DNA from 4 places in the Streptomyces sp. NPDC058000 genome. Region 2 is predicted to be linked to each of the others. Evidence: riboswitches for the same ligand, from Rfam matches in the RefSeq annotation. Region 2 holds a riboswitch; each other region holds the start of a gene.

Region 1 (2,180 bases), on a different contig from region 2:
GCCCGCGAAGCTCTCCTCGTCGATGAGCTCGTTCTTGAGGTTGGAGACCTTCGCGCTGAAGGACTTGGGCGGGAAGCGCTTGGGGTCCAGATCGAGATCGCGGCAGACCAGGGCCATCAGGCGCTTGGAGTCGGCCGCGTCGTAGATCGAGAAGGAGGAGGTGAAGCCGAGCCGCTTGGACTCGCGGCGCAGGATCCGCACACAGGCGCTGTGGAAGGTGGAGACCCACATCGCGTTGGCCCGCGGGCCGACCAGGTCCTCGACGCGCTCCTTCATCTCGCCCGCGGCCTTGTTGGTGAAGGTGATCGCGAGGATCTGGCCGGGGTGGACGTGGCGCTCGGCGAGCAGGTGGGCGATGCGGTGGGTGAGCACCCGGGTCTTGCCGGAGCCGGCGCCGGCGACGATCAGCAGCGGGCTGCCGCTGTGCGCCACGGCGGCCTTCTGCTGGTCGTTGAGCCCCTCCAGGAGCGCCGCCGGGTCGATGGGCGGGCGGGCGGCACCGTCGCGGTAGTACGGCTCCCTGGGGGCGGGCGCGTCGAACTGCCCGCCGAAGAGGTCGGCGGGGACCTCCTCCGGGGCCGGACCGGGCTCGTCCTCGGGCGGCGGCGGGGGCTCCTCGTCCGGGGGGCCGAGGTCCGCCAGGAAGCTGTCGTCAAAGAGGCTGCTCATCGCCCACCGAGTCTAGGCCGCCGCACTGACAACCGGTCCCGGAGTCCCGGATTGGCCGGTACCGCTCCGGATCGGGCAATTCCTTGTGCGACCTGGGGCAAACCCGGGGCCGCTCACATTCAGGTCACAAAAAGGTTTCGGGCATATCGAACACCAGCCTTCACAGAAGCCACACGAGTTGGCTACGGTCTCGCTCGGGCAGCCCGCCGTCCCCGCGGACGACAGCGTTCGCACGGGCCGCCCCCGCCGAGTCCGGTCCTGCCCTCAAAGGCACCCGGAGCCGGGGACCCACCAGCACCACCGGGGTGAATCGACCGGTGCGACCGTCGCCAGGCGGACGCACCAGTCGTAGGGCAAGCCTTCCGTCAGCAGACCGCCCGAACCCGACAGCTAACCCGGTAGGCGGTCCACGGAAGGAGTCGCCGGCCTTGGCGTCCCATCGCAAGCCGCGCACCCCCATACTCGCCACGCCCGGCGGCCGTCGTACGGCAACCGGGCTCACCACCGCCGCCCTCGCCTCGGTCACCCTGCTCTCGCAGACCGCGAACGCGGCCCCGAAGGCACCCCAGCCGACCGTCGAAGAGGTCAAGGCGAAGGTCGACGGCCTCTACCAGCAGGCCGAGGTCGCCACCCAGAAGTACAACGCCGCCAAGGAGAAGGCGGACGGCCAGCAGCGCACCGTGAACCGCCTGCTCGACGAGGCGGCCCGACGCGCGGACAAGATGAACGAGTCCCGGCGCCGGCTGGGCGCGTTCGCCTCGGCGCAGTACCAGAGCGGCGGGATCAGCCCGACCGCCCAGCTGATGCTCGCCAAGGACCCGCAGCAGTTCGTCGACCGCAACCATCTGATGGAGCAGTTGACCGGGCAGCAGAAGCAGGCGATCACCGACTACCAGGAGCAGGCCGCGGCCGCCTCCCGCCAGCGGGCCGAGGCCACCAGCAGCCTGGAGAGCCTCCAGCAGTCGCAGACGTCCCTGAAGGAGAACAAGAGAAGCGTTCAGACCAAGCTGGCCGAGGCACGCCAGCTGCTGTCCCGGCTGACCGCCCAGGAGAAGGCGCGGCTGGCCGAACTGGAGCGCCAGAAGGAGGCCGAGGCCGAGCGCAAGGCCGCCGAACAGGCCCGCAAGGAGCGGCAGCAGCAGCCCAGCGGCGGCAGCAGCAGCGGCTCCGGCCAGGGCTCCGGGGGCGGCACGTCCGACAGCGGCTCGTCCTCCACCAAGGCCCAGAAGGCGCTCGCCTTCGCCCGCGCCCAAATAGGCAAGCCGTACGTCTGGGGCGCGACCGGGCCCAGCTCCTATGACTGCTCGGGGCTGACACAGGCCGCGTGGAAGGCGGCCGGGGTCGACCTGCCGCGCACGACCTGGGACCAGGTCAAGGTCGGCAGCCGGGTCGGCACCAGCGATCTCCAACCCGGCGATCTGGTGTTCTTCTTCAACGACATCAGCCACGTCGGGATGTACATCGGCGGCGGCCAGATGATCCACGCCCCGCACCCGGGCGCCAGCGTCCGG
Region 2 (2,180 bases):
GTGTTCGCGACGTTGACGACCATGAGGCGACGTTATCCTCCTCACGTTCCGTAACTGCGGGGCGTCCCTCCGCATAACGACTCACGCACAATCATCACGAGATCGTTTGGCGGGGCGGTACCAACTCGCCCTGTTTGCGGCCGGGCTGGGGGTAAAAGTCCATGCCAGAGCTTCCTCGGGGGGCTTGCGGAACCCCCGTGGATTCGTGGGAACGCTTGGATTTCCCGCACCGTCTCTATTACTGTCCGATAACGGAGCGCGGTCGTCCCAGCCGTCGCCAGTGGCGGCACCGTGCGCCGACGCCGAATCCCGTACGCGCTGTTCCCGCACGTCCAGAACGACCTTTAAAGCCACCCGCCCGAGCCGGCTGTTCGCACGGCGCGACCGGTGTCCCCGATCCGTGTCCTCGACCCGAGTCGAGTCGCCCGGATCGACCGGTTCCGAGGGGCCTGTCGGATCCGCCTGGAATTGCTGGGAATTGAGTCGAGGGAACCGGGGAACCACCCTCTTGGGGTGAATCGGGCGCCTCTCGCCAGGGGGCGCTCGTAGGAGACCTTCCTGCTCCGAACCCGTCAGCTAACCCGGTAGGCGAGAAGGAAGGAAAGGAGTGCGCCCCCGTGGCGTCCAATAGGCCCGCCCCTCATGCTCCGTCCGCGTACGGCCTTGGTGGCCCCGCCGACTTCGGCGGCTCGGTCGGCTTCGGCGGCCCCGCCGGGCCCGGTGGTCCCACCGGCCTCGCTGTTCCCACCGCTGCCGGTGATCCCACCGCTGCCAGTCATCCCGCTGGTGTCGGTGCTCCCGTTGGCTCGGCCCATGTCCAGCCGCCCTACGGGGAGTTGACCGATCGGCGTCCGCACCAGGGCGCGTTCTCCCACGACCTGCTGGTCCCGGAACCGCTGCCCCAGGGGGCGCCGTCCCCGGGCGTACCGGTGCAGGGTGCGCCGGTGGCGGGCTCGCTGCCCGGTGGCGAGCCGGCGCTCGGCCTCGAAAGCGAGGGCGCCGACGGCGAGGGCGCCGATGAGGAGGGGTTCCCGGTCGACGAGTCGGGTGTCGGCGACGGAGCGGCCCGTCTGGTCCGCGGCAAGCACCGGGTGGCCAAGCAGCGCGGCGGTGGTCTGGCGCGCGGCGGCACGGTGCTGGGCGTCGGCGTGATCGCGGCGGTCGGCGCGAGCGGGGTGGCCGCGGCCGAGGGCCGACCGCCGGTGCCGATATCGATGCCCGACCCCGGTGGGCTGGTCGATGACGCCGCCGGCGCGCACCAGGACGCCGCGCCCCGCCCCGGTGCCAGCCCGTTGGCGGCCGGCGGCGGTGTCGCGCACGCCCCGACGGCCGCCACTTCGGCGGTCGCCGCCCCCTCCAGCCCCTCCGCACCCCTCTCCCAGGCCATCGCTCCTGGTGACGGCGCGCAGGGCGCGGCCGAGGCGCTGCGCAACCGCATCCTCCAGCAGGCCGACGGCCGGCCGGGCGCCGCGGAGCACGCCGCCGTCCTCCAGGCGGCCCACGACACGGGCGCCCAGCAGGGGGCCGCGGAGCGGGCCGCGACGGGCGAGGAGAAGCCGGCGGCAGCGCCGGAAACGACGACGGCGACGCAGCCAACAGTCGAAACGGCAGCCGAGACGGCAGCCGAACCAGCGGCTGAATCGGAAGCCGAAACGGCAGCCGAGCCTCAGGCAGGGGCGGAAGCCGCGCCCCGCACGGCGCCGGAGGCCCGTCCGGCGCCGCAGGCCGACCGGCCCACCGACGCGGCGAAGCCCTTCGCCGCCCCGGTTTCCTCGTACACCCTCGCCGCCGGCTTCGGGCAGACCGGCGACCGCTGGGCCGCGGACCACACCGGCCAGGACTTCACGGCCCCAACCGGCACGCTGGTCACGGCAGTTCACGACGGGACCATCACCCAGGCGGGCTGGGCCGGCGGCTACGGCTACCGCATCGTCCTCACCCTCGACGACGGTACGGAGCTCTGGTTCTGCCACCTGTCCTCGATGGTCAAGACGACGGGCCGGGTCCACACGGGCGACGTCATCGGCCGTGTCGGCGCTACCGGGAACGCCACCGCTCCGCACCTCCACCTGGAGGTCCGCCCGGGCGCCGGCGCCCCGACGGATCCGCTGCCCTGGCTGCACGGCCACGGGGCCACCGTCTGATCGATCCGGCCGGCTGCCCACGCCCCGTGGGCAGCC
Region 3 (2,180 bases), on a different contig from region 2:
CCCAAAAGCCCAGTTCACGGGAGGTTTCCGCACGATGTTCGCTATGCGGGGAACGCCGCGCCCGGCCGCCCGGGGCATCGGGAAACGCTGCACGTCAGGACGTGTGCCAGCCGGGCGGCGCCGGGCAGGTGGACGGGCCGCGGCGCGGCGTCCGGACCCGGACAACGAAAGAAGCCCCGCCGTGGCGCGCTCGGGGGTACGCGCCGCGGCGGGGCAGCTCTCTGGGGCAACCGGGACGGCTCAGATGCTGAGCTTCTGGCCCGGGAAGATGAGGTTGGGGTTGCCGCCGACGACGGACTTGTTGGCGGCGTAGAGCGCCTTCCAGTTGGTGCCGTGCGCCTTGGCGATCTTGGCGAGGGTGTCACCGGACTTGACGGTGTAGGTGTCACCGGAGCGGTGCGAGTGCTGCGGGGCCGGCTGGGCCTTCTCGACCTTCTCGCGGACCGGGGCGGACTTCTTGGTGGTGCCCTGGGTCTGCTTGCGGGCCTCGGAGGCGCCCTGGCTCTTCTTGACGGTGGCACCGGAGGTGTCGACGTTGGCGGCCGGGCCACCAGCGGTCAGGTTGCCGGCGCCGGCGCAGGTCCAGGCACCCGGGCCCTGGAGGGCGAGGAGCTTCTCGGCGACGGCGATCTGCTGGGACTTGGTGGCCAGGTCGGCGCGGGCCGCGTACTGGGTGCCACCGGCGGCGGCCCAGCTGGAGTTCGAGAACTGCAGGCCACCGTAGTAGCCGTTACCGGTGTTGATCGACCAGTTGCCGCCGGACTCGCACTGGGCGACCTTGTCCCAGGTGGCGACGGAGGCGGCGGAAGCGGAGGTGGCGCCCAGCAGCGGGACGGCGACGGCGGCGCCGGCGACACCGGCCAGGGTGGCGACGCGGACGGCCTTGGAGCTGCGGCGGTGCTTGCCCTTGTTGATCAGCATCGTGCGTTCGTTTCCTCACCGACGCCTACGAGGTGAGCTGTCGGGTTCGGGCGTGAGCTGCCCGGCCGTGCGTGCCGCGGATGCGACACGCAGGGCTTCACCCCAAGCCGGTCGACCCGTTTTCACGGGCGGGGCCGGCACTTACCTTGGGTCCCCCGCTCCTGCCTTCGGCGCTTGCGCGTCGTCGACTCCAACCGCCGGCAGGACTCGGCGTGCGATCGGAGGGCCCGCTTTGGCGAGCGGTCCTGACCGTAAGCAGTAATCCCGTTGGTGTTCAAACCCCATCTTCTGAACCAAGTTGACCGTTTTTGATCATCGCGGCCAGCATTTCCGCAGGTAGGCCCCAGTATGGAAACGGGGGACGGGCCTGGACCCATCCCCCGCAACGAGAGCCATATCTCACTTTTACGAAACCGGGCGAACCGGCGGTAACTACCCCTGGGGTCGGCCGAGATCGAGCAGCTGACCGGGGTGGATGAGGTCCGCATCGGAGCCGATGAGGCCCTGGTTGCGGTGGTAGAGCGCGGGCCAGCCGCCCGGCAGGTCATGACTGTCGGCGATCGCTGACAGGTTGTCACCCGGGCGTACGCGGTAGCTGCCGTCCGCCGGGGGCGTGCGGGGCGCCTCCCCGCCGCGGGAGGCGTGCCGGCCGCTGCCGCCGTCCCGGTCGTCCCCGGCGTCCGCGCCACCGTCCGGCGCGCCGCGGTGCTTGCCGGTGGCGGGCGGCGCGGCGGGGTCACCGGGCTCGGTGGAGCCGGACGGAGCCGGGGAAGCCGGGTCGGACGGGGAGGTGGACGGCGTCCCGGACGGGGACCCGGTGGGCGCTCCGGAGTCGGACGGGGCGGGGGACGCGGACGGGGAGTCCGTCGGGCCCGGGGTCGCCGGGGGCGGGGTCACCGGGGGCGCGTCCGGGGCGTCGGTGCCGGAGTCGGAACCGGTGCCGGAGTCGGAGCCAGTGCCGGAGCCGGCATCCGTACCGGTGTCACCGCCGGAACCACCGCCGGAACCACGGCCGGAATCGCTGCCGGACGGCTCGGGGGTCTTGGTGGCCGGGCCGTCCTCGCCCGGGTCCCCCTTCGCGCCGGAGGCGTCCCCGGTCGCGTCGGAGTCGGAGGGGGCGCCGGTGCCGGTGTGGCGGTCGGTCGGGCGCGGCGTCGGCCGGCTGGTGGGGCCCGGGTCGACGGCGGGCTTGCGGCCGCCCTTGGTCAGGCCGGCGTGCACCGCGCAGCTGGGGAAGGCGTCCGGGCCGCGGTCGTCGA
Region 4 (2,180 bases), on a different contig from region 2:
CGGAAAACGTCGCCGCTCGGCGACTTTCCCCGACTCTATTCGACCGGGGCGGACTTTCCCTCGGGACGTCGTGAATTCATCGACGCTTTTCGGCCGCTGGGCGGGGGCACCGTGCGGGCGGTACGCCGAGGGCCTAGGGAGAAACCGACAGCCCCAGGGAGACACCGGTGGCCCTACGGAGACAGCAGAGCCCCGGCGCGCCAGGGGTGGCGGGCCGGGGCTCCGGGGGACGGTACTGCGGCGGAGAGGTCGCGATCAGGTCAGACGGTGACGCCGTGCGCGCGGAGGTAGGCGACCGGGTCGATGTCCGAGCCGTAGTCCGGGCCCGTCCGGGCCTCGAAGTGGAGGTGCGGACCCGTGGTGTTGCCGGTGTTGCCCGAGAGGGCGATCTGCTGGTCCGGGGTGACCGTCTGGCCGACCGTCACCCCGAAAGACGAAAGGTGACCGTATTGGGTGTACGTACCGTCGTTCATCCGGATCACGATGTTGTTGCCGTACGCACCGCCCCAGCCGACCTCGACGACGGTGCCCGAGCCCACGGCGTGGACGGGCGTACCGGAGGCGGCATGGAAGTCGATACCGGTGTGGCTGCCCGAGGACCAGAGGCCGCTGGACGCCTTGTACCCGGTGGAGACGTAGGAACCGGTCACGGGTGCGACGAAGGTGTTGAGGCGCTTGCGCTCGGCCTCGCGGGCGGCGCGCACCTTGGCCGCGCGCTCCTCGTCGGCCCGCTTCTTCGCCACCTCGGCCAGCCGAACGGCCTCGGCCTCGGCCTTCGCCCGGGCCGCGGTGGCCTCGGCGGCCGCCTGCTGCGCGTCGGCCTGGGCCTCGATCCGCACGGCGAGTTCGTCACCCATCACGACGGACTGCTGGAGACCGGTGTCGCGGGGGGCCGACTCGTCCGTGGCGGCCAGCGCGGGCGACGCCACGGAGGCGACGACACCAGAGGCCGCGAGGGTGGCTATGCCGGCGAGGTTGCGGGTGGTACGAGCGGTGCGGCTCGCACGGCGGTGCTTCCCGGTGGCACGGGTGAACGCCATGTACTGGCTGGTCCTTTCCTTCCCTCTCGCCTACCGGGTTAGCTGACGGGTTCGGAGCAGGAAGGTCTCCTACGGACTCCTCCGAAGAGGGGTCCGATTCACCCCAAGGGACGGGTGGGTCCCCGGCTCCCCTGGCTCGCGCCGTACGGGGACTCGGCGATGACTGTCCGGTGCCACTGTTGTGGCGGACTTGTGACGAACAGCCGGACCGACGCTAAACGGGACAACTTTCAATCGGCAAACAGAACCGGATTTTTGTGCGGTACGCCACACGCGAATCGGGCAGCCGACGCAAGCGGGCGGGCAGCACCAGCCGCCCGCCGGACACGACCCCACGGAGTCACGCACTCCCGGCGCGCAGCCGACCAGGCAGGCGCACAAAGCGGCCCCCGTGGCAAGTAACCGCCACGGGAGCCGCTTTGTCGATAAGTCTCAATGAGTGACGAGCCGTCGGGTGACCGGACGTCACGCGGACGGTCAGCCGCTGACGACCGTCACCTCGCCGATGCCCAGCGCCTTGACGGGCTCGGCGATCTGCGCCGCGTCACCCACCAGGACCGTCACCAACCGGTCCACCGGGAAGGCGCTGACGACCGCCGCGGTCGCCTCGACCGTGCCGGTCTCCGCGAGCCGGACGTACAACTGCGCCTGGTAGTCGTCCGGGAGCTGCTGCTCCACCTGGTCGGCCAGTGTCCCGGCGACGGCGGCGGCGGTCTCGTACTTCAGCGGCGCGACGCCGACGAGGTTCTGCACCGCCACGTCACGCTCGGCGTCCGTCAGCCCCTCTGCCGCGAGGGTGCGCAGCACCGTCCACAGGTCCTGGAGGGCCGGCCCGGTGGACGCCGTGTCCACCGACCCGCTGATGGCGAGCAGCGCGGCGCCGGTCGCCCCCTCCGGGGAGGACGGCGCGGAGGAGCGCAGGACCTGCCCGAAGGAGCGCACCCCGTAGGTGTAGCCCTTCTCCTCGCGCAGCACCCGGTCCAGACGGGACGTGAGGGTGCCGCCGAGGCAGTATGTGCCGAGCACCTGGGCGGGCCACACCTGGTCGTGCCGATCGGCGCCGATCCGGCCGATGAGCAGCTGCGTCTGGACGGCGCCGGGACGGTCGACGATCACCACACGGCCGGTGTCGTCGGCGAC

Evidence for each region. A riboswitch is a leader RNA that binds a small molecule or an ion and turns the genes downstream of it on or off. The one in region 2 is predicted to bind cyclic di-AMP.
Region 1: another riboswitch for cyclic di-AMP. It lies ahead of ACFVT2_RS32160 (NlpC/P60 family protein); the one in region 2 lies ahead of ACFVT2_RS29270 (peptidoglycan DD-metalloendopeptidase family protein).
Region 3: another riboswitch for cyclic di-AMP. It lies ahead of ACFVT2_RS30960 (transglycosylase family protein); the one in region 2 lies ahead of ACFVT2_RS29270 (peptidoglycan DD-metalloendopeptidase family protein).
Region 4: another riboswitch for cyclic di-AMP. It lies ahead of ACFVT2_RS26440 (M23 family metallopeptidase); the one in region 2 lies ahead of ACFVT2_RS29270 (peptidoglycan DD-metalloendopeptidase family protein).

The regions. Positions count from the first base shown of each region.
Region 1 covers NZ_JBHVQS010000047.1:13,755-15,934, reverse strand. Annotated here, with positions in the region: gene pcrA (DNA helicase PcrA) at 1-669, opposite strand, end outside; cyclic di-AMP (ydaO/yuaA leader) riboswitch at 904-1,090, shown strand; gene ACFVT2_RS32160 (NlpC/P60 family protein) at 1,098-2,180, shown strand, end outside.
Region 2 covers NZ_JBHVQS010000038.1:62,475-64,654, forward strand. Annotated here, with positions in the region: gene ACFVT2_RS29265 (DUF2332 domain-containing protein) at 1-23, opposite strand, end outside; cyclic di-AMP (ydaO/yuaA leader) riboswitch at 450-606, shown strand; gene ACFVT2_RS29270 (peptidoglycan DD-metalloendopeptidase family protein) at 837-2,144, shown strand.
Region 3 covers NZ_JBHVQS010000043.1:55,135-57,314, forward strand. Annotated here, with positions in the region: gene ACFVT2_RS30960 (transglycosylase family protein) at 241-921, opposite strand; cyclic di-AMP (ydaO/yuaA leader) riboswitch at 929-1,104, opposite strand; gene ACFVT2_RS30965 (transglycosylase family protein) at 1,354-2,180, opposite strand, start outside.
Region 4 covers NZ_JBHVQS010000031.1:52,360-54,539, reverse strand. Annotated here, with positions in the region: gene ACFVT2_RS26440 (M23 family metallopeptidase) at 261-1,040, opposite strand; cyclic di-AMP (ydaO/yuaA leader) riboswitch at 1,053-1,209, opposite strand; gene ACFVT2_RS26435 (M16 family metallopeptidase) at 1,518-2,180, opposite strand, start outside.